DNA from 3 places in the Pseudoduganella plicata genome. Region 2 is predicted to be linked to each of the others. Evidence: predicted binding sites of a transcription regulator. Region 2 holds the regulator's gene; each other region holds the start of a gene.
The links. Region 2 encodes sigma-54, which starts transcription at its own class of promoters, with help from an activator protein. Its sites were predicted from a motif close to TGGCANGNAANCTGCTTT; they were not measured.
Positions count from the first base shown of each region.

Region 1: a site for sigma-54 is predicted at 3,295-3,312, ahead of pqqA (pyrroloquinoline quinone precursor peptide PqqA). Genes of this name have one in related genera too.
Region 3: a site for sigma-54 is predicted at 6,121-6,138, ahead of glnA (type I glutamate--ammonia ligase). Genes of this name have one in related genera too.

Region 1 covers NZ_CP038026.1:1,053,719-1,061,232, forward strand. The annotation lists gene proX (glycine betaine/L-proline ABC transporter substrate-binding protein ProX) at 1-364, opposite strand, end outside; gene proW (glycine betaine/L-proline ABC transporter permease ProW) at 380-1,471, opposite strand; gene proV (glycine betaine/L-proline ABC transporter ATP-binding protein ProV) at 1,468-2,703, opposite strand; gene E1742_RS26365 (hypothetical protein) at 2,696-2,992, shown strand; gene pqqA (pyrroloquinoline quinone precursor peptide PqqA) at 3,367-3,441, shown strand; gene pqqB (pyrroloquinoline quinone biosynthesis protein PqqB) at 3,457-4,380, shown strand; gene pqqC (pyrroloquinoline-quinone synthase PqqC) at 4,377-5,090, shown strand; gene pqqD (pyrroloquinoline quinone biosynthesis peptide chaperone PqqD) at 5,087-5,344, shown strand; gene pqqE (pyrroloquinoline quinone biosynthesis protein PqqE) at 5,348-6,463, shown strand; gene E1742_RS04525 (DUF485 domain-containing protein) at 6,593-6,931, shown strand; gene E1742_RS04530 (cation acetate symporter) at 6,931-7,514, shown strand, end outside.
Region 2 covers NZ_CP038026.1:4,292,787-4,300,300, reverse strand. The annotation lists partial or broken gene E1742_RS18940 (enoyl-CoA hydratase/isomerase family protein) at 1-55, opposite strand, end outside; gene hpf (ribosome hibernation-promoting factor, HPF/YfiA family) at 311-661, opposite strand; gene E1742_RS18930 (RNA polymerase factor sigma-54) at 746-2,215, opposite strand; gene lptB (LPS export ABC transporter ATP-binding protein) at 2,222-2,986, opposite strand; gene lptA (lipopolysaccharide transport periplasmic protein LptA) at 2,986-3,561, opposite strand; gene lptC (LPS export ABC transporter periplasmic protein LptC) at 3,572-4,174, opposite strand; gene E1742_RS18910 (KdsC family phosphatase) at 4,183-4,737, opposite strand; gene E1742_RS18905 (KpsF/GutQ family sugar-phosphate isomerase) at 4,737-5,759, opposite strand; gene E1742_RS18900 (monovalent cation:proton antiporter family protein) at 5,857-7,514, shown strand, end outside.
Region 3 covers NZ_CP038026.1:4,931,955-4,939,468, reverse strand. The annotation lists gene corA (magnesium/cobalt transporter CorA) at 120-1,085, opposite strand; gene ntrC (nitrogen regulation protein NR(I)) at 1,403-2,872, opposite strand; gene glnL (nitrogen regulation protein NR(II)) at 2,934-4,055, opposite strand; gene E1742_RS21870 (DUF4124 domain-containing protein) at 4,052-4,549, opposite strand; gene glnA (type I glutamate--ammonia ligase) at 4,645-6,060, opposite strand; gene E1742_RS21860 (rhodanese-like domain-containing protein) at 6,421-6,891, shown strand; gene E1742_RS21855 (TonB-dependent receptor plug domain-containing protein) at 7,004-7,514, opposite strand, start outside.

The sequences.
Region 1 (7,514 bases), 2.6 Mb from region 2:
TCGCGTCGCCGCCCGCGTTATCGTAATAATCCCGGTGCAGCGGGTCCCAGTGCACGGCCAGGTACGTCGCATCGCCGTTGGCGATGGCGATGTGCGCCGTCGGATAATCCACTTCCCTGATCGGCTGTGGCTCATAGCCCAGCTTTTCCAGCGCCCGGTCCACCAGCATTGTCTGGAAGGTCTCTTCGCCGATCGGGCTTTGCAGCGCCTGGACCTTGATGCCCTTGCCGGGCAGGCCGGCGTCCGGCGTCTGCGCCAGCGCCAGACCCGTGGTCAGCGTGAGCGCGGCCAGCGCCAGCGCCGACAGCCACTGGAACCTGCGCTGCTTCCTGCGTGTTACTTCGAAATGTTTGACGTGCTGCATAACGATCCTTTCTTCTTATTGTGCGGCTGCGGGCGCGGTGTGGCCGGCCGGGCCGGAGGCCGTGGAAGCACCGCGCACCAGGCGCACGATGAAACCGGCCGGGCCGGTCTGGTACCAGTGACGCACGCCGCGACTCGGCTGGCCCAGCGACTGGGTCACGCGGTCCAGCGTGATGGCCAGCACGACGATGCCCAGACCGCCGACGGTAGCCAGCCCCATGTCCAGGCGGCCGATCCCGCGCAATACCATCTGGCCCAGGCCGCCGACGGCGATCATCGACGCGATCACCACCATCGACAGCGACAGCATCAGCGACTGGTTGATGCCCGCCATGATGGACGGCATGGCCAGCGGGAGCTGCACGCGCGTCAGCAGCTGCCAGGGCGACGCACCGTAGGCGCGCGCCGCTTCGATCAGGTCGGGGCGCACCTGGCGAATGCCCAGAGTGGTCAGGCGCACCAGCGGCGGCAGGGCAAAGACGATGGTGACGATGACGCCCGGCGCATTGCCGATACCGAACAGCATCACCACCGGCACCAGATACACGAAGGCGGGCGTCGTCTGCATGGCGTCCAGGAGCGGGCGCAGGATGTTCTGCGCGCGGTCGCTGCTGGCCAGGAAGATCCCCAGCGGCAGGCCGATCGCCAGGCAGAACGCGAGCGACGTCAGCACCAGCGACAGCGTGACCATCGCCTCGGGCCAGACACCCAGCAGCGCGACTACCAGCAGTGCCGCCACGGTACCGACGGCCAGCGCGCGGCTGGTGAACTGCCATGCCAGCAGGCCGACGATGGCGATCACCACGGGCGCCGGGGCGGCCAGCAGCACGTCGCCGGCACCCGTCAGGGTCGCGTCGATCGGTGCGCGCACGGCCTGGAAGAACGGCCGGCAGTGCGCGACCACCCAGCCCAGGCCGTCGTTGATCCAGGCTTGCAGCGGCAGCGAACCGTGGAACAGCTGTGATAACGCGCTCGCGTGTTCTTGTGTCGCCGCGGGCGGGCCGGCGTCCAGCCACGAAGTATCGGTCGGAGGGGTGGGCAGCCATGGATTGACCGGTGCGGCAGCCTGCGTGCCCTGCTCCAGCGAGGTGACGGTATCGGTGTTCATGCTTGTCCTTTCTGAGTCTGTGGTTCCGCTATGGCGGGCGTGTCGCGGTCGAGGAATTTCAGCAGGGTGGTCTTGCTGATCGCGCCGCGGAAGTCGCCGTCGCTGGCCACCACGGGGACGGCGTACGGGAGCTGTGCCACCTGGCCGACCAGGCCGGCGACGGGTTCGTCCGCGGCGATGGTCTGCACGTCCGGCAGGAATGCATGCGCCAGCCCCAGCGGCCCCGTGTGGCCGTCCAGCGCGCTGCGCAGCGAATCGGCCGAGACCACGCCGAGGAAGCGGCGCCGCGGATTGACGACATAGGCATACGCCCGGTCCTGCTCTTCAAGCATCGACAGCGCGGCGCGTGCACCGCGCGCCGGCGATTCGGACACGATGATCTGGCTCTTGCGCGCGATATCGCCGGCCTTGAAGACGGCCGCCGCATCGACGCCGCGCACGAAGCTGCGCACGTAATCGTTGGCGGGCCGGCGCAGGATTTCCTCCGGCGTGCCCACCTGCACCACGTGGCCGTCCTTCATGATGGCGACGCGGTCGCCGATGCGCATGGCTTCGTCCAGGTCGTGCGAAATGAAGACGATGGTGCGGCGCCTGACCTGCTGCAGGCGCAGCAGCTCCGACTGCATCTCCGTGCGCATGATGGGGTCGAGCGCGGAAAACGCCTCGTCCATCAGCAGGATCGACGGATCGCAGGCCAGCGCGCGCGCCAGGCCGACCCGCTGCTGCATGCCGCCGGACAGCTCGTCCGGATAGCTGGCGGCATAGCCGGCAAGGCCGACCTGTTCCAGCGCCTGCCGGGCCAACGCGTGGCGCTCGGACTTCGGCATGCCCGCCAGCTCCATGCCGAACGCGGTGTTGTCGAGCACCGTCAGTTGCGGCAGCAGCGCGAACGACTGGAACACCATGCTGATGTCCTTGCGGCGCAAGGCGCGCAGCTGCGCGTCCGGCAGCGTGTTGATGTCGGCGCCGTCGATCAGGATGCGGCCGGCGGTCGGCTCGATCAGGCGGTTCAGCATGCGCACCAGCGTGGACTTGCCGGAACCGGACAGGCCCATGATGACGAAGATCTCGCCTGCCTCGATGGTAAAACTGGCGTCGAATACGCCGATCGTGCAGCCGGTGGCGGCCAGGATGTCCTGCTTGCCTGCGCCCTGGCGTACCAGCGCCAGGGCCTCGTCGGGCTGATCGCCGAACACTTTGAAGACATGGTCGATGAGGATTTGTTTGGCCACGTTGTGGTTCTCCTTCGATTTCGCGTTGAGTGAAACCCGACGGCCACAGGCCGTGACGGGAATCGGCAAACCCCGGGGCGTCGACAAGCACTCGGCGATAACGCTGGCGCGCTGGCGCACGCTCGCGACGGACAGGGGCGAGACACGGGTGTCCGACCAGGCCGATGCCTGTATGCCGGGGTGTCAGGTGCGTGCCGGAAGAAGCTGGGGTTCAGGACTTCCGGCCACGCGGGTGCGCTGCAATGGCAGCGGCACCTGGCTGTTTGACGAAAACGTCAAACGGTATTGAGTAAGGGCGCATGGCCCGATTGCGACGTTCCCCGTACTGCAGGGAACCGGCAAGGATGCCGTCAAATCTGTTGTAAATGTGTATCAATTGTAACGCAACAGGGGCCGCGCGTCCAGTCCCTTCATTAATGAAATATGCGCGAAACGTTAGTTGATGCACATAGACGGTGAATTGATGCAACGTGACAGAAGTTGCGCGCGCCGGCACCCGCGGTCACGCACTGATCGATTCCGCAACAGTCGCTGTGTCAAAACGGGACAGGTGTGTCACGCCAGCGGCCTTGCACCCGCATAGCCACTCGATGGCACGCTTGCTGCTACTGCATCCTCGACTGCACATCCGCAGCAATCTTGACCACCCCTAGGAGAGCGACCATGACCTGGACCACACCGCAATTCACCGACCTGCGCTTCGGTTTTGAAATCACGCTGTACATCGCCAACCGCTAGCGCAGGCAGTCGCCCGTGAGGATCATCGTTCTGGGATCGGCTGCGGGCGGCGGCTTCCCCCAGTGGAACTGCAATTGCCGCAACTGCCGTGGTGTGCGCAGCGGGACGGTTGCCGCCACGCCGCGCACGCAGTCGTCGATTGCCGTCTCGTCCAATGACACGGACTGGCTGCTGATCAATGCCTCGCCCGACATCCTGGCGCAGATCCGCGCCACGCCGGCGCTGCAACCGGCGCGGGCAACGCGTGATTCCGGCATCGCCGCCGTGATGCTGATGGATGCGCAGGTCGACCACGTCACGGGCCTGCTGATGCTGCGGGAGGGAAAACCGCTGCCGCTGTACTGCACGGCGCCCGTGTGGAACGATCTCAACACGGACCTGCCGCTGGCGCCCGTGCTGTCGCATTATTGCGGCCTGCGCTGGCATCGGCTGGACACCGTCGGCGACGGCCCGGCCATGCATCCGGTGCACGTGCCGGGCATGGATGGGGTGCGCTTCACGCCGCTGGCGCTCTCGAGCAAGCCGCCGCCCTACTCGCCGCACCGGGCGCATCCGCAGGTGGGCGACAACATCGGCCTGCTGATCGAAAACCTGGCGAGCGGCCGGTCGCTGTTTTACGCGCCGGGGCTGGGCGCCGTCGAGCCGCAAGTGGATGCGGCGATGCGCCAGGCCGACTGCGTGCTGGTGGACGGCACGTTCTGGCGCGAGGACGAAATGATCCGCCACGGCTTTTCCCACAAGAGCGCGGCCGACATGGGCCACCTGCCGCAGTCGGGCGAAGGCGGCATGATTGCCGTGCTGGACCGGCTGGAATGCCGCAAGGTCCTTATTCACATCAACAATACCAACCCGATCCTGGACGACGACTCGGAACAGCGCGCGATCCTGGCGCGCCACGGCATCGAAGTCGCCTTCGACGGCATGGAGATCGCCCTATGACAGACAACCCGGCCTGGAGCCGCGGCGAATTCGAAGCGCAGCTGCGCGCCCGCGGCGCGGGCTATCACGTCCATCATCCGTTCAACGTGCGGATGAACGACGGCCTGCTGCGCCCGGGGCAGATCCGCGCCTGGGTCGCCAACCGCTTCTACTACCAGGTGAACATTCCGCGCAAGGACGCCGCCATCCTGGCGAACTGCCCCGACCGTGCAACGCGGCGCAAATGGGTGCGGCGCATCCTCGACCATGACGGCAATGGGGAGGACAACGCAGGCGGTATCGAGGCATGGCTGAGGCTGGGCGCGGCCGTAGGGCTCGATGCGGACGCGTTATGGTCGCAGCAAGACGTCGTGCCCGGCGTGCGGTTTGCCGTCGATGCCTACGTCAATTTTGCCCGCCAGGCACCGTGGCAGGAAGCGGTCTGCTCGTCGCTGACGGAAATGTTCGCGCCGCAAATCCACAAGGACCGCCTGGCCAACTGGCCCGTGCACTACGGCTGGATCGACCCGGACGGCCTGCAGTACTTCCGCAGCCGCATCCGCCTGGCCGAGCGCGACGTCGAGCACGGCCTGCAGGTCACGCTCGACCACTTCACGACGCGGGCGGCGCAGGAACGGGCCCTCGACATCCTGCAGTTCAAGCTCGACATCCTGTGGGCGATGCTCGACGCCATCGAAAAAGCCTGCCCCGACAGCGAGGTGCCGCAGTGATTCCCGACAAACCCCATCTTTCGCGCCGCTTCCGCATGCAATGGGAAGAAGCGCAAGGCAACTACGTACTGCTGTACCCGGAGGGCATGGTCAAGCTCAATGGCAGTGCGGCCGAAATCCTGAAGCGCTGCGACGGCGAGCACAGCGTGCCGGCCATCGTCGACGAACTGGAAGCCGCGTTCGATACGGGCGGTCTTGCGGCGGACGTGGACGGATTCCTGCGCGCCGCGAGCGAGCGCGGCTGGCTGGACTGACGCATGAGCGCACCACCCATTGCCGCACCGCTGTGGCTGCTGGCGGAACTGACTTACCGCTGCCCGCTGCACTGCGCCTTCTGCTACAACCCGGTCGATTACGCGCACCACCGGACCGAACTTTCGACCGCGCAGTGGGTCGACGTGATGCGCCAGGCGCGCCGGCTCGGCGCGGCCCAGCTGGGGTTTTCCGGCGGCGAACCGTTGCTGCGCGACGACCTGGAAGAGCTGATCGGCGAAGGACGCCGGCTGGGCTTCTACACGAACCTGATCACCTCCGGCATCGGGCTGACGGAGCCGCGGATCGCCCGGATGAAGGAACTGGGACTGGACCACATCCAGCTGTCGTTCCAGGACTCCACGCGCGAGATGAACGATTTCCTGTCGAGCACCAAAACGTTCGACCTGAAGTCGCGCGTGGCGCGCCTGATCAAGCAATACGACTACCCGATGGTGCTGAACGTGGTGCTGCATCGCTACAACCTCGACCACGTGGACCGCATTATCGACATGGCGCTGGCGATGGGCGTCGAGTACCTGGAACTGGCCAACACGCAGTATTACGGCTGGGGCATGGTGAACCGTGCGCAATTGATACCGACCCGCGAGCAGTTGCAGCGCGCCGAAGCGGTCGTCAACGAATACCGCGCCCGCATCGGCAGCCGGGTGCGCATCCTGTTTGTCGTGCCCGACTATTTCGAGGAACGGCCCAAGGCGTGCATGAACGGCTGGGGCTCCGTCTTTCTCGGTATTTCGCCGGACGGCACCGCCCTGCCCTGCCATGCCGCGCGCACGCTGCCGGGCGTCGCCTTTCCCAATGTACGCGACTACAGCGTCGAGGAGATCTGGTACGCGAGCGGCGCCTTCAACCGCTACCGGGGCGACGCCTGGATGAAGTCGCCTTGCAGCACGTGCCCGGAAAAGCATCGGGATTTCGGCGGATGCCGCTGCCAGGCGTATGCGCTGACGGGCGACGCGGCAAACGCCGATCCCGTCTGTGCGCATTCGCCGCAGCATGCCGCCGTGCAGGCCATTGTCATGGACTCGCCATTCCGGTCGACGGGCCAGCCGATTATCTTCCGCACCGATGCCAATTCGCGCCGCCTCGTACCCGGCTGACTTCCTGCGGCCAACCCGCCTTTGTCTCCACACCGTAAGCACGCGGTAAGAAATGTTGCGTAGGGTGTTAATCTGGCAGCTTGCAACACAGGAGCTGGCCCTACAAAAAATTACCCGGAGACAAGCATTATGGAACAAGACCTCGTTCATTTGGTCAAGAACGACCCCAATTACCAGAAGCTGGTGAAGACCCGCTCGCGTTACGGCTGGATGCTCGCCTGGTCCGTCATGGTCGTCTACTACGGCTTCACGGCGCTGAACGCGTTCGGCAAGGAATTTATGGCCGGCAAGATCGGCGACGGCGTCATGTCGCGCGGCGTGCCGCTCGGCCTGTTCGTGATTTTCTTCACTGTCGCCGTCACAGGGATCTACGTGCGCCGTGCCAACCGCGAATTCGACGCGCTCACGGACGCCATCCACAAGAACGCCGCCGCCCATGCAAAACAGCCGGAAGAGGTGAAGGCATGATGGCCCGCACCGCCCTGCGCGGCGCCGCTGCCGCCCTTGTCGCCTTGGCCGCCACCGGCACCGCTCTGGCCGCGCCCGACCTGGGCCAGTCCACCAAGCAGGCCACCAACTGGACGGCGATCGCCATGTTTGCCGCGTTCGTGCTGCTGACGCTGTTCATCACCAAATGGGCCGCCAAGCGCACCCGTTCGGCATCGGACTTCTACACGGCCGGCGGCGGCATCACCGGCTTCCAGAACGGTCTTGCCATTGCCGGCGACTTCATGTCGGCCGCATCGTTCCTGGGCATTTCGGCGGCCGTGTTCGTCAGCGGTTTCGACGGCCTGATCTACGCGATCGGCTTCCTCGTCGGCTGGCCCGTGCTGACATTCCTGATGGCCGAGCGCCTGCGTAATCTGGGCCGCTTCACGTTTGCCGACGTGGCCGCCTACCGTTTCGCCCAAAAACCGGTGCGCCTGTTTGCCGCATCCGGCACGCTGGTTGTCGTGCTGTTCTACCTGATCGCGCAGATGGTCGGCGCGGGCCAGCTGATCAAGCTGCTGTTTGGCCTGGACTACTGGATCGCCGTCGTGCTGGTCGGCCT
Region 2 (7,514 bases):
CGAGCGTGATGAAACCGGTACCGTTACCGACGCGGATGTGGACGTGTTCGCTCATGGCAGCAGGAATAGTCAGAGATGCCCCATTCTAGCGCGGCAGACGACAAATATTGCGTTGAAAGCGGGAAGCGGAACGGTGGGGGATTGCGCCCTGATGGATGGCGAGAAAAAACAACGGCTCAGCTTGTGTCGATGTCAGGGCGTGACCCTAGGGGGTCGACACGAACGCGGCAGTGGATGGCGGAGTTGTTGCGCGACCCTGAATGCAGAAGGGCGCTTTCGCGCCCTTTTTCTCTGGAATTACACAGCTGCGTTACGCAGCGGGGATATCGCTTTCGGCCAGGTGCTTGATGGAATCATGATTGTGATTCTGCACTTTGTCCTTGTATTTCATGACCGAGCGGTCCAGCTTATCGATCAGCGTATCGATGGCCGCGTACAGGTCCTGTGCCACGCTTTCCACAAATATGGTCTTGCCCGACATGCGCAGGTTGATCTCTGCTTTCTGGCGCTTCTCTTTCTCGGTGAGGTTATCTACAGTCAGGATGACAGAAACGTCGATCACTTGATCGAAATGTCGTTTCACGCGCTCCAGCTTGTTCTGCACGTATTCGCGGATGGCTGGGGTTACGTCGATATGATGTCCACTGATGGTGAGATTCATACACACTCCTAAAGATGATGTCGCTCTAAGGTTCGTGCGTTGCCCGCCGTGGTAAAAAGCCGGCGGCGCAGAGGAACCCATGCACTACAAGGACTTGCGGAGGCTGACGGGAGGGATTTTCAAGGCTTCGCGATACTTGGCAACAGTGCGTCGCGCAATCACCATGCCCTGTTCTCCCAGCATGTCCGCAATCTTACTGTCGGATAAAGGGTTCTTCGGGTCTTCGGCTCCTGTGAATTGCACGATCAGCGCACGGATCGCAGTCGAGGAAGCTTCCCCACCCGCTTCGGTTGCGACGTGGCTGCCAAAAAAATACTTCAACTCAAACATGCCATGGGGAGTGAGCATATATTTCTGAGTTGTCACCCGAGAGATCGTACTCTCGTGTAGCCCCAGTGTATCAGCTATTTCACGCAACACAAGGGGTCGCATGGCCACCGCGCCATGCGAGAAAAAGTTCTTCTGCCGCTCGACGATGGCCTGTGCGACGCGCAGGATCGTGTCGAAGCGCTGGCGCATATTCTTGATCAGCCACTTCGCTTCCTGCAGCTGCGCGCCCATCTGGCTTTCGCCCTTGCCCTGTTTGAGCAGGCTGGCATACAGCGCGTTCACGCGCAGGCGCGGCATCACGTCGTTGTTCAGCGTGACCACCCAGCCGTTGCGGCCCTTCTTCACAATCACATCCGGTACGACATAGTCTGACACGTCGGACGCATACGCGGCGCCCGGATGGGGGTTGCACTGGCGAATGACGGCCTGTGCTTCGCGCAGGTCTTCGTCGTCGCAATCGAGCGCCTTCTTGAGCTTGTTGAAGTCGCGCTGGGCAAACCAGGCCAGGTGTTTCTCGACAATGCACAGCGCCATCCGGCGCGTCACCAGCGGCACGCCCGGCATCTTGCGGATCTGCAGCGCCAGGCATTCGGACGCGCTGCGGGCGCCGACGCCCACCGGATCGAAGCTCTGCAGCAGCGCCAGCGCCGTGCGCAGCTCTTCCATTTCCACTTCCAGCTCTTCGGGCAGGCGGCCGTGGATCTCGTCCAGGCTCTCTTCCAGGTAGCCGTTTTCGTCCAGCGCGTCGATGATCAGCTCGACAAGCGCCCGGTCGCGCGGCTGTTGCACCGTCACCCGCATCTGCTCCATCAGGTGTTCGCGCAGCGAACAATGGCTCGCTTCCAGTTGCGGCCGCGCGTCGTCGTCGTCCGGCGCCTTGCCGCGGCCCGCGTCGGTCCAGTCGGTATCGCCTTCCGGGCCGCGGTCCGCGTCGGCGCCGTCATACGGTTCTGCCTCTGCGGGGGCCGCCGCGTCGGTTTGCTGGGGCGGGCCTTCGGCCGGTGCCTCGGGCGCGCTCTGCTGGCCGATGGCGCCATCGGCCAGCAGCCGCAGCGAACGGTCGAGCGGATCGTCGAGCCGTTCCAGCAGCGGGTTATCCGTCAGCAGCTGTTCCAGTTCCTGGTGCAGTTCCAGCGTGGACAACTGCAGCAGCCGGATGGACTGCTGCAGCTGTGGTGTCAGCGCCAGGTGCTGCGACGTTCGCAGTTGCAGAGACTGTTTCATGTGCGGTCACATACGGAAGTGTTCACCAAGATACACGCGCCGCACGGATTCGTCGGCAATGATATCGTCCGGCCGGCCCGACGCCAGGACGCTGCCCTGATTGATGATGTACGCCCGGTCGCAGATGCCCAGCGTCTCCCGTACATTGTGGTCCGTGATGAGCACGCCGATACTGCGCTCCTTCAGGAAACGCACGATCCGCTGGATCTCGATCACGGCGATCGGATCGACGCCGGCAAACGGTTCGTCCAGCAACACGAAGCGCGGATTGGTTGCCAGGGCGCGCGCGATCTCGACGCGACGGCGCTCGCCGCCCGACAGCGACAGCGCCGTGTTCTCGCGCAGCTTCTCGATCTGCAGGTCGGCCAGCAGGTTGTTCAGGCGCTCGTCGATCTGCGCCTTTGTCAGGGCCTTGCCGTCGACCTTCTGGATTTCCAGGACGGCGCGGATATTTTCCTCCACCGTCAGCTTGCGGAACACCGACGCTTCCTGCGGCAGGTAGGACAGCCCCAGGTTGGCGCGCTTGTGGATCGGCAGGCTGGAGATGTCGGTGCCGCTGATGTCGATGGTGCCCGCGTCGGACGCGACCAGGCCGACGATCATGTAGAACGACGTCGTCTTGCCCGCGCCGTTCGGCCCCAGCAGGCCCACCACTTCGCCGCAGGCTACCTGCAGCGACACGTCGTGCACCACCTGGCGCTTGCCGTAGCTCTTTTGCAGGCCGCGCACGATCAGCGTGCTGCCGCAGTTTTCCGGGGTCACGTCCGCCATTATTTCCCCGCGGCCGGTGTCGAGGCCGGAGCCGGCTCCGTGCGTTTCGGCTGGATCACCATCGTGCCACGGCCCGCGCCGGGCTTGTTGGTGCCGGCGTCCGTATTGCGCACGCTGAAGTATTCCTTGCGGCTGTCATAGGAGATGAACTCGCCTTCGACTTCGTCGCTCGGCTTCTTGCCTTCCAGCCGGCGGATCTTCGCCTTCGAATACAGCTTCACCAGCTCGGCCTTCTCGTCGTATTCCATCCGTTCGGCTTCGCCTTCCATCCACTGGTCGCCTTCGCCGTCGCGCTTCTGGCGGAAGGAGACCTTGCGCGCGCCGCCCGTCAGCGTGGCAAGCTGGTAGCCGTCCGGCGTGTAGGTGACGACGGCCTTGTCGGCCTTCATCGACAGCGTGCCGCGGGTCAGCGTGACGTCGCCCGTGAACGTGTACACCTGCTTGACGTCGTCGGCATCGAGCGTGCCGTAGTTGATCACCGTCTTCTGGTACGAGTCGGCCTTTTCGGCGACGGCATGTCCTGCCAGTCCCGCCATCCCCGCCAGCAGTGCCGCCGTCAGTATGAGTTTCTTCATTGATTGAATCCTATTTGGTCTGTTGCCCGCGCGGTGGATACACGATGGTGCCGCGACCGGTCAATTGCAACTGCCGCGTGGCGTTGTTGGCGCGCATGGCCGTGCCGGTGGCGGTGGCGTTCCCCAGCTGCAGGCGCACGGGCTGGTTCGTTTCCATCCGGTCCTCCTCGGGGAAAATCGTCAGCGACTGCGTGGCCAGATGCATTTCCTGCGAGTTGGCCGACGCGGCGCGGTCGATGCGCACGTTCTCCATCAGCGTCACGCGCGTGTTGTCCTGGTCCACGCGCGCGCGCTCGGCATGGATGTCCATCGGCTCGCGCTCGCCCGACAGGCTGCGCACGACGGGCTTGACGATGTCCGACGAATCGTCCACCGGCCGGTGCGTCAGCTTGTCGCCCGAGATGATGTAGCTGGGCTGCCCCGTCTTTGTCATCCGCACGAACGAAAAATTTTCGACGATGTAATCGGGCTCGTTGACCTTGAGGCCGCCCTGCAGCTCGTCGCCGCCGCGGTTCATCATCTCGACCAGCCAGAAACTGCCGAACGCACCGAACAGGCCGAGCACGAGGCCGACGGACAGGCGGTAGCGGTGGGCGGTCCTTTGATTGCGCATCGTGACTCCTAGATCAGGAACTGGGCCATGGTCTTGTCATAAAGCCCCTGCGCGCGCAGCACGAACTCGCATACTTCGCGCACGGCGCCGCGGCCGCCATGATTGGCCGCGATGTAATGGGCGCGCGCCAGCACTTCCTGGCGCCCGTTCGGCACGGCCACGGCAAAGCCCACGCGCGACAGGATCGGCAGGTCGACGACATCGTCGCCGATGAAGCCCACCTGGTCGGCCGTCAGGCCCAGTTGCGCCAGCAGCGCGTTGAACGGTGTCAGCTTGTCGTGGCCGCCCTGGTGCACGTGATCGATGCCAAGGTCCCTCGCCCGCGCCGTCACTTGCGGCGAACGGCGTGCACTGATGATGGCCGTCTGGATGCCCGCTTCCTGCAGCAGCTTGATGCCCAGGCCATCCTGCACGTTGAACGTCTTGAACGCTTCGCCATCTGCGCCGTAATGCAGGCTGCCGTCGGTCAGCACGCCGTCCACGTCGAAAATCATCAGGCGGACACCGGCCGCCCGTTGCACGTTCTGCATGTCGATCGGCCGCTTCATGAGATCGTCCGCCATCAGATCACCTTCGCCCGCGTCAGGTCGTGGATGTGCAGCGCGCCGGCCAGCCGGCCGTCGTCGTCGACGACCAGCATCTGGTTGATGCGGTACTGTTCCATGATGGCGACGGCATCGACGGCCAGCTTGTCCGGCCCGATCGTGCGCGGATTGGCATGCATCACATCCTTGATGATCACCTTGCTGAAGTCCTGCACCTTGTCGATCATCCGGCGCAAATCGCCGTCGGTAAACACGCCCACCGGACGGTAGTCTGCATCCACCACGGCCGTCATGCCCATCCCCTTCTGCGTGATCTGCATCAGCGCCTCGGGAAGTGCCGTTTCGGTTGTCACGGCGGGAATCGCGTCACCGCTGCGCATCACATCGCGCACGTGGGTCAGCAGGCGCCGGCCCAGCGCGCCGCCAGGGTGCGAGCGGGCGAAGTCTTCTTCCTTGAAGCCGCGCAGGTCCAGCAACGCGACGGCAATCGCATCGCCCAGCGCCAGCGTGACGGTCGTCGATGCCGTGGGCGCCAGGTTCATCGGGCATGCTTCCTTGGCGACCGACACGTCCAGATGCACGTCCGCCAGCTTCGCCAGGCTCGATTCCGGCTTGCCCGTCATCGAAATGACCGAGCCACCCATGCGCTTGACCACCGGCAGGATCGCCATCAGCTCCGCGCTTTCGCCGGAATACGAGATGGCGATGAACGCGTCGTCCGGCGTGACCATGCCCAGGTCGCCGTGCGCCGCTTCGGCAGGATGCACGAACAGGGCCGGCGTGCCGGTCGACGCCAGCGTGGCGGCGATCTTGCGGCCGATATGGCCGGATTTGCCGATGCCGGACACGACAACGCGGCCCTTGCAGTTCAGCAGCAGCGACACGGCTTGCCCCACACTTACGTCTGTTGCCAGACGGTCATGCAGGGCGATCAGCGCGTCCGCCTCGATTTGCAGGGCCTCGCGCGCCAGTTCCAGGGCGCGGCTTGCGGTTGTTGCATCAAAAGCTTTCAGCATTGTTTTTTCATGGGTTACACTCATGCCGAAAGTATAGCCGAATTGGGAAAGCAAAAAACTTGCCAGATGTTACAAAAAACATCCGCGCGCGTGCCGGACAGCCTGCCGCAGCCGCCTGACGATGTTCTCCCCTCTTGAACTGACCCTCCTGTTGCTGGGCAGCGCGGTACTCGGCGTCGTTGCCTTCCGCATGCTCCACCTGCCGCCCATGCTGGGCTACCTGGCCGTCGGCATCGTGATCGGCCCGCACGCGCTGGGGCTGGCCGAAGAAAGCCACGCCACCGCGTCGCTGGCCGAATTCGGCGTCGTCTTCCTAATGTTCTCCATCGGCCTCGAGTTCTCCCTGCCCAAGCTGAAGGCCATGAAGGGCGTCGTCTTCGGCCTCGGGATGGCGCAGGTGGTGCTGACGATCGTCTCGACCGTCGTTTTCGGCTGGGTCCTCGCATACACGCTGCCGCCCGCGATCGACGTCAGCTGGCAAGCCGCATTCGCGCTGGGCGGCGCGCTGGCGATGTCGTCCACCGCCATCGTCGTCAAGATGCTGACGGAGCGGCTGGAACTGGAATCGGAGCATGGCCGCAAGATCGTCGGCATCCTGCTGTTCCAGGACCTGGCCGTGGTGCCGCTGCTGATCCTGATCCCGGCGCTGGCGCGCAATCCCGACAACCTGGGCGCGACGCTGGGCTGGGCCGCGCTGAAGGCCGTCCTGGTGCTGGTGCTGCTGCTGTTTTTCGGCCAGAAGCTGATGCGCGGCTGGTTTACGATCGTCGTCAAGCGCCGCTCGCAGGAGCTGTTCATGCTGAACCTCCTCCTGATCACGCTGGGCGCCGCGTGGATCACCGAACTGGCCGGCCTGTCGCTGGCGCTGGGCGCCTTTGTGGCCGGCATGCTGATCTCGGAAACCGAGTACAAGCATCAGGTGGAAGAAGACATCAAGCCGTTCCGCGACGTGCTGCTGGGGCTTTTCTTCATCACCGTCGGCATGCTGCTCAATGTGCGGATCGTGTACGAGAACTGGTGGCTCGTGCTAGTGCTGCTGATCCTGCCGGTACTGATGAAGTTCGCGCTGATCGCCGGCCTGGCCAAGGCGTTCGGCGCCTCGGACGGCGTGGCAATGCGCACGGGCCTGGCCCTGGCGCAGGCCGGCGAATTCGGCTTCGTGCTGTTGAATGTAGCGGGCGGCATGGAGCTGGTCGACCCGTTCGTCATCCAGGTCGTGCTGGCGTCGATGGTGCTGTCGATGCTGGCCGCGCCGTTCCTGATCGAGCAGTCGGACCGGCTGGTGCTGAAATTCTCCAGCAACGAGTGGATGATGCAGTCGCTGAACCTGACCAAGATCGCGGCGCGCACGATGTCGACACAGAAGCACGTCATCGTGGCCGGCTTCGGCCGCAGCGGGCAAAGCCTGGCCACCCTGCTGCAGGAAGAATCGATCGAGTACCACGCACTGGATCTTGACCCGACCCGCGTGCAGGACGCGCAATCGGCCGGCGCCAACGTGTCGTACGGCGACGCCGCCAGGCGCGAAAGCCTGATCGCCGCCGGCATCTATCGCGCCAGCGCGCTCGTTATCACCTATGCCAACACGACATCGGCCCTGAAGGTGCTGCACCTGGTGCACGAGCTGGCACCGACCTTGCCCGTCATCGTGCGCAGCCACGACGACGCCGACCTCGATCGCCTGAAGGCCGCGGGCGCGGCGGAAGTGGTGCCGGAGCTGATCGAGGGCAGCCTGATGCTCGCGTCGCACGCCCTCGTCATGCTGGGCGTGCCGCTGCG
Region 3 (7,514 bases), 640 kb from region 2:
CGGCGCGCTTAAGAAATAAAAAAGCACCAGGCGCTACAGCCAGCCGGCGCGCTTAAGAAGTAAAAAGCACCAAGCGCTACAGCCAGCCGGCGCGCTTAAGAAGTAAAAAGCACCAAGCGCTACAGCCAACCGGCGCGCTTGAAGCGCCGGTACAGCAACAGGCACGTGGTGGCCATGGCCGCCAGCGCGACGGGATAGCCGTAGCGCCATTTCAGTTCCGGCATGAACTCGAAGTTCATGCCCCAGATCCCGGCAAATGCCGTCAGTACGGCGAAGATGGCGGCCCAGGCCGCCAGGCGCTTGTTGACCTCCCCTTCATCGAGCGCTACCATCGACAGGTTGACCTGGATGGCGGTGCCGATCGTGTCGCGGATCGTGTCGAGCGTGCCGTTGATGCGGGCCAGGTGGTCGTGCACGTCGCGGAAGTATTCCTGGCTGCTGATGCACATGGCCGGTACGCGGCCGCCATGCAGCTTGCCGATGGCGTCCAGCAGCGGCGCGACGGCATGGCGCAACGTCATGACCTTGCGTTTCAGTTCGTACAGCCGCTGGATATTGGCGCGCTGCGCCTCCTGCAGGAAGATGCGCTCCTCGATCTGCTCCAGCTCCGCCTCGAACGCATCGACGATGGGAAAATAGCGGTCGACCGCCGCATCCATCAGCGCGTACAGCACGAAGCCGGAGCCGTGCTGCAGCAGGTGCGGCTCGCGCTCGGTGCGGGCACGCACGCCCATGAAGCTCTGCGCGCTGTTCTGGCGCGACGACAGCACGTAGTTGTCGCCGACAAAGATGTCGATTTCACCCAGGACCAGCTCGTCATCGACCATCTCGACCGTCTTGACGACCACGAACAGCGAGTCGCCATACTCCTCGATCTTGGGCCGCTGGTGGCCGCGCAGCGCATCCTCGACGGCCAGTTCGTGCAGGCTGAACTCCTCCTGCATGACGGCCAGCTCGTCGTTCTTCGCATCCTTCAACGCCACCCAGACGAAGGTGTCGGGCTCGGCGATATGGTCGCTGATATCGGCCACGGGAATGTCGGCAAGCTTGTGGCCGTGTTGATAAGCGACGCAATTGATCAGCATACAAAATCCGAATAATAAAAAGCCCTGGGCATGAAGCCGAGAGCTTACCGCAAATCACGCTACTGTTGAGATTGTGTCCGGTCGAGGTCCTGTCCACCTTGGGTTACACCCCGACAAGGACAGAAGCTCATCAGCCTTACAGCTTTTTCTGCGGTCCAGCCCGTGTCCAACGTTGTGGACACAAACTCGGCAGCCGGCGTTTTGACAGTTTTTGTGACTGACCCCGATGTTGTCACGGGCGGGGCTCTTGGATGACGGCTACTGGGCGCTTTTGGATTGACGCCCACTGGGCGCCTTGGATTGACGCCCACTGGGCGTCAATCCTCCTTCGCTCCGTCGATGCCCAGCTCGGCGATCTTGCGGGTGATGGTGTTGCGGCCGATGCCCAGGCGGACGGCGGCGTCGTTCTTGCGGCCGTGGGTGTATTTCAGCGCCGTGCGGATCAGGGCCGATTCGAACTGGCGGCCCAGCACGTCCATGACGTCCTGCTGGCCGGCGGACAGCATTGTCGCCGCCTGCAGTTCCAGCAGCGCCAGCCAGCCGTCGGGGCCCGGCGCGGCAGGCGCGGCGGCCGCAGCGACAGGCACGTGGTGCGCCGGCACGTGCAGCTCGGGCGCGGCCTGCATGGCGCTCTGCCCTTCCGACAGTTCCAGCGGCAGGTCCTTCACCTCCACCGTCTGACCCGGCGCCATGACGGTGATCCAGTTGCACAGGTTTTCCAGCTGGCGCACATTGCCCGGCAGGTCCAGGCTTTGCAGGAACGTCAGCGTCGCGTCGCTCATGCGCTTGGCTTCCACGCCCAGCTGCTTGGCGCTTTGCAGCAGGAAGTGGCGCACCAGCAGCGGGATGTCCTCGCGCCGTTCGCGCAGGCTGGGCAGGCGCAGGCGGATGACGTTGAGGCGGTGGTACAGGTCTTCGCGGAACAGGCCGTCGCGTACGCGCTGCTCCAGGTTCTGGTGCGTGGCCGTGATGACGCGCACGTTGGCCTTCAGCGGCTGGTGCCCGCCGACGCGATAGAAATGCCCGTCCGACAGCACGCGCAACAGGCGCGTCTGCAGATCGAACGGCATGTCGCCGATCTCGTCGAGGAACAGGGTGCCATTCTCGGCCTGCTCGAAGCGGCCGCGCCGCGTCGTCTGCGCGCCCGTGAAGGCACCGCGCTCGTGGCCGAACAGTTCGGACTCCAGCAGATCCTTCGGTATTGCCGCCGTGTTCAGCGCGATGAACGGCTGCGCGGCGCGCGGGCTATGCTTGTGCAGCGCCCGTGCGACGAGCTCCTTGCCGGTACCGGATTCTCCCGTGATCAGCACCGTCACGTTCGACTGCGACAGCCGGCCGATGGCGCGGAACACTTCCTGCATCGCCGGCGCCTGCCCCAGGATTTCCGGCGTTTCCGCCGGCCCCGATTCCACGTTCGCTTCGCGCAGGCTCTCGTCCAGCGCGCGGCGGATCAGTTCGACGGCCTTGTCGATGTCGAACGGCTTGGCGAGATATTCAAAGGCGCCGCCCTGGAACGCGGCAACGGCCGAGTCCAGGTCGGAAAACGCCGTGATGATAATGACGGGCAAGCCGGGATGGCGCGATTTGACCAGCTGCAGCAGGTCCAGGCCCGAGTCGCCGGGCATGCGGATGTCCGACACCAGCACCTGCGGCGTGTCGACTTCCAGCGCGGCCATCGCGTCGCGCGCGTTGGCAAAACTCCTTGTGGCGAGGCTTTCCCTCGCCAATGCTTTTTCCAGTACCCAGCGGATCGATTCGTCGTCGTCGACTATCCAGATTGGCTTCATGTGTGTTGTGTGCTTCCCGCAATGTGGATCGAGACCGCTCCAGGCCCGCTGCTGCCAAGGCTTATGGCAGCGGCAGCAGGATCCTGAAGTCCGTATATCCGGGCCGGCTCTCGCACTCGATGACGCCCATGTGCTGGTGCACGAAGGTCTGCGCCAACGTCAGTCCGAGGCCGCTGCCTCCATCACGGCCGGAGACCAGTGGATAGAAGATGCGATCGCGGATCTGGGGCGGGATGCCAGGTCCATTGTCGATGATATGCAAGTCTAATGCCAGGTTGTAGCGGACCTTCGCCAGCGTGACCTGCCGGGCCACGCGCGTCTTGAACACGATCTGCGCATCGCCCTCGTCGATGCGTTCAGCCAGTGCCTGCGCGGCGTTGTGGGCGATGTTCAGCACCGTCTGGATGAGCTGCTCCTTGTCGCCGCGGAACTCGGGCAACGATGCGTCGTAATCGCGCACGATGGCGAGACCGGCCGGGAATTCGGCCGTCATCAGGCTGCGCACCCTTTCCAGCACCTCGTGGATATTGACGTCGCCGACGATGTGCGGACGCCGGTGCGGCGCCAGCAGCCGGTCCACCAGCGTCTGCAGCCGGTCCGCTTCCTTGATGATGACCTGGGTGTACTCGCGCAGCTGCTGCAGGTGCAGCGGCGGCAGCTCCATCTCCAGCAGCTGCGCGGCGCCGCGAATGCCGCCCAGCGGGTTCTTGATTTCGTGCGCCAGGTTGCGGATCAGCTCCTTGTTGACCTGGCTCTGGTCCAGCAGCCGTTCCTCGCGGTCGAGCTTCATCTGCTGCACCGTTTCGCGCAGCTCCAGCAGCACGTGGTCCGCCGGCTCGTCGAGCGCACTGGCGATCGTGTGCACGTGCAGCGGCTCGCGGCCGGCCCGCTCGAGGATCAGCTCCTGGCGCAGGTCGGAGAATTTATGGGCGCGCGCCTGCGCGATCACGTGTTCCAGTTCGGCGGGATTGGAAAACAGGCCGCACAGCTTCTGGCGCGTCAGCGCCTTCAATGAGCTCTCCAGCAGATTCTCGGCCGCCGCATTGGCATAGACGATATGCCCTTCCCCGTCGACGATCGCGACGGCCGAGGCCAGCAGATCGAGCCCGGCCAGCGCGGACGGACGTGGAAAGACCGACGCCGCGGCAGCCGCCGCGCGCGCGATATTGGTCACAATTTTCATCGTATATTGGCGATTTCCCGCTTCAGCGCTTCAACGTTCTGTTCAGAACGGGCGATGGACGTTTTCAGGTTCGCCACCCGTTCCTGGTACTTGGCGTAATTGCGCTCGTCGCCGCGCCGTTCCGGCTCGCCGTTGTTGAATTCGCGGCGCAGCTCGCCAAGCTTCTGCATTTCGGCGTCCAGTTCGTCGGCGAGGATCTGGCGCCGGTCGGCGTCGCGCGCCTTCTGCTCCGCACTGTCCACCCGCGGGAACGCGCCTGCCGCCACGGCCGGTGCCGGCGCTGCAGCGGGCTGGCGCGGCCGTGCCGGCGGCGCTTCCCGCCGGGCCGGCGCCGCGATCACGGGGTCCGGCAGGTCCAGCGCCACGCAGTGGCTGCCCTTCTTGCGGTCCGTGTATTCCTTGTGTCCGTTTGCATCCACGCAGCGGTAGATCTGGGCGTGAACCAGGGTGGAGCAACACAGCAAAGGCAGTAAAACGGCGGTACGGATCTTCATGCCCCGACTATACAACATCCGAAAAAAAACGCGAGGAGGGCTAAGCGCCGTCCCCGCGTCCTGGTTACCGGTGTTTCAAGACCGGCATGCCGTTCTTACAGCGAGTAGTACATGTCGAATTCGACCGGGTGCGTCGTCTGGCGCATGCGGGTCACTTCCGTCATCTTCAGTTCGATGTAGGCATCGATCATCGTGTCGCTGAACACGCCGCCGCGGGTCAGGAACTCGCGGTCCTTGTTCAGGTGATCGAGCGCCTCTTCCAGCGAGGCGCAGACGGTCGGGATCAGCGCGTCTTCTTCCGGCGGCAGGTGGTACAGGTCTTTCGATGCGGCTTCGCCCGGGTGGATCTTGTTCTGCACGCCGTCCAGGCCGGCCATCATCAGCGCGGCGAAGCACAGGTACGGGTTCGCCAGCGGATCCGGGAAGCGCGTCTCGATACGACGGCCTTTTGGATTGGCCACGTGCGGGATACGGATCGACGCGGAACGGTTACGTGCCGAGTAAGCCAGCTTGACCGGCGCTTCGTAGCCAGGCACCAGGCGCTTGTACGAGTTCGTGCCAGGGTTGGTGATGGCGTTCAGTGCCTTGGCGTGCTTGATGATGCCGCCGATGTAGTACAGCGCGAAGTCCGACAGGCCCGCATAGCCGTCGCCGGCGAACAGGTTCTTGCCGTCTTTCCAGATCGACTGGTGCACGTGCATGCCCGAGCCGTTGTCGCCAACGACCGGCTTCGGCATGAAGGTAGCGGTCTTGCCGTAGCTGTGGGCCACGTTCCAGATCACGTACTTCATGTTCTGCGTCCAGTCGGCGCGCTCGACCAGCGTCGAGAACTTGGTGCCGATCTCGTTCTGGCCGGCGCCGGCCACTTCGTGGTGGTGCACTTCGACCGGGATGCCCATCGATTCGAGGATCAGGCACATTTCCGAGCGCATGTCCTGGAACGAATCGACCGGAGGCACCGGGAAGTAGCCGCCCTTGACGGTCGGACGGTGGCCGCTGTTGCCGCCTTCGATGTCCTTGTCGGTCGACCACGATGCTTCGTCGGAGTCGATCTTGACCATCGCGCCGGACATGTCGATCTTCCACTTCACGGAGTCGAAGATGAAGAATTCGGGTTCCGGACCGAAGTAGGCGGTGTCGCCCAGGCCGGAGGACTTCAGGTAGGCTTCGGCGCGCTTGGCGATCGAGCGCGGGTCACGGTCGTAGCCCTTGCCGTCGGATGGCTCGATGACGTCGCACTGCATGAATAGCGTCGTCTCTTCCATGAAGGGGTCGATGTTCGCGGTCGCAGGGTCCGGCAGCAGGATCATGTCCGATGCTTCAATACCTTTCCAGCCGGCGATGGAAGAACCGTCGAACGCATGACCGCTTTCGAACTTGTCGATATCGAAGTGGGACACTGGCACGGTCACGTGCTGTTCCTTGCCACGGGTATCGGCAAAACGGAAATCAACGAATTTGACTTCGTTGTCTTTTACCATCTGCAAAACTTCTTCGGCGGTCATTGCCATGCGTATCTCCTAAGTGAAAAGGGCTGCCAGCACAGTGTGCGGCGGAAACTTCAATAACGTAAAGCAGAAAGCGTGCCAGTAAAGAGCGAGGAAGCATAGTCGAATTGCTTCATTGATCTTGCTGCCAACGGAAACTAAAATCGTTCGGGGCCTGCCGCGGGCCTGTTTTGCACCACGTTAGCGCAACCTCCGCACCGCACCGCTTTGGTGCGATGCGTGCATTCTGCACCGAATTCGGGCAGCGTGTCGGCGATTCCGGATATATTGGTGCATCCCAGTCCCTGTATGCGCTGCAGGCACGCTGTCGTCAATACCCGGCGCGCGCAATGATAAACGAAGATCCTCGAGGGATACCGCGAAATGAGTACCAAAACAGGCATTGACTCCGACATCCTCGAACGCGCCCGCGAGCGCGGCACGGGACTGCCCTATGCTGGAGCGGTCACGCCACAGGAAGCATATCAACTGCTGGAGGAACATCCCAACGTCCGGCTGATCGACGTGCGCACCAACGCCGAGCGCGACTGGGTCGGCCGCGTGGCGATTCCGGACGCCCAGCATGGCGCGGTGCAGTGGAGTACGTATCCGGGCGGCGTGCCGAATCCGGCGTTCGCCGAGCAACTGGCCGCGCTGGCGTCGAAAGACGACGTGCTGCTGTTCCTGTGCCGCTCCGGCGTGCGCTCGCGGCATGCCGCCAGGCTGGCCACGGAGAACGGCTATGCCAACAGCTTCGATATCCTGGAGGGGTTCGAGGGGGACAAGGACGCCGAGGGGCATCGGAAGACAGTCGGGGGATGGTGCAAGGCCGGGTTGCCCTGGGTGGGCGCCTGATGCAGTGGGGACTGTCCCCGAGGTTTACCGGAAGCAGCGGGGTCATTAGCGGAAAGCAAAGTCGGGGACAGTCCCGAAGGGACAGTCCCCAGCAAGTTCCCTGCGACTTGCGTTACAGCGAGTAGCTCAGGCGCGCGTAGACGTAGCGGCCCGAACGGCCGAACGGCGAGTAGTTGGTGAACGGCGCATTACCCGTCGAGTTCAGCACGGCCGGATACGGGTCCGGGTACTGGTCGAACAGGTTTTCCGCGCCGACGGCAAACGTCATCGCCTTCGTGATCGCAAAGCGTCCCTCAAGGTCCACCAGCGTGCGGGCCGACATCAGGTGGTCGGGGAATGGCGCCGAGCTTGGCGTCAGCACCTTGCCGTAGCGCGTGGCGCGCAACGTGGCGCCCCAGGGACCCAGCAACCACGTGCCGCTGGCCGTGAACTTGGTCTTCGGCGTGCCTTCCTCGAACGTCAGCACGTTGACGCGGTCGAACAGCACCGGCGCCGGCGACAATGCCGCCAGCTGCGCCGTTGCCGGCACCTTCGTCACTTCGGTGTCCGTGTAGTTGCCGGCCAGCGTCAGGTCGATCTTGCCGGCCTGGCCCAGCGCGAACGGGTAGTTGGCGACGATGTCC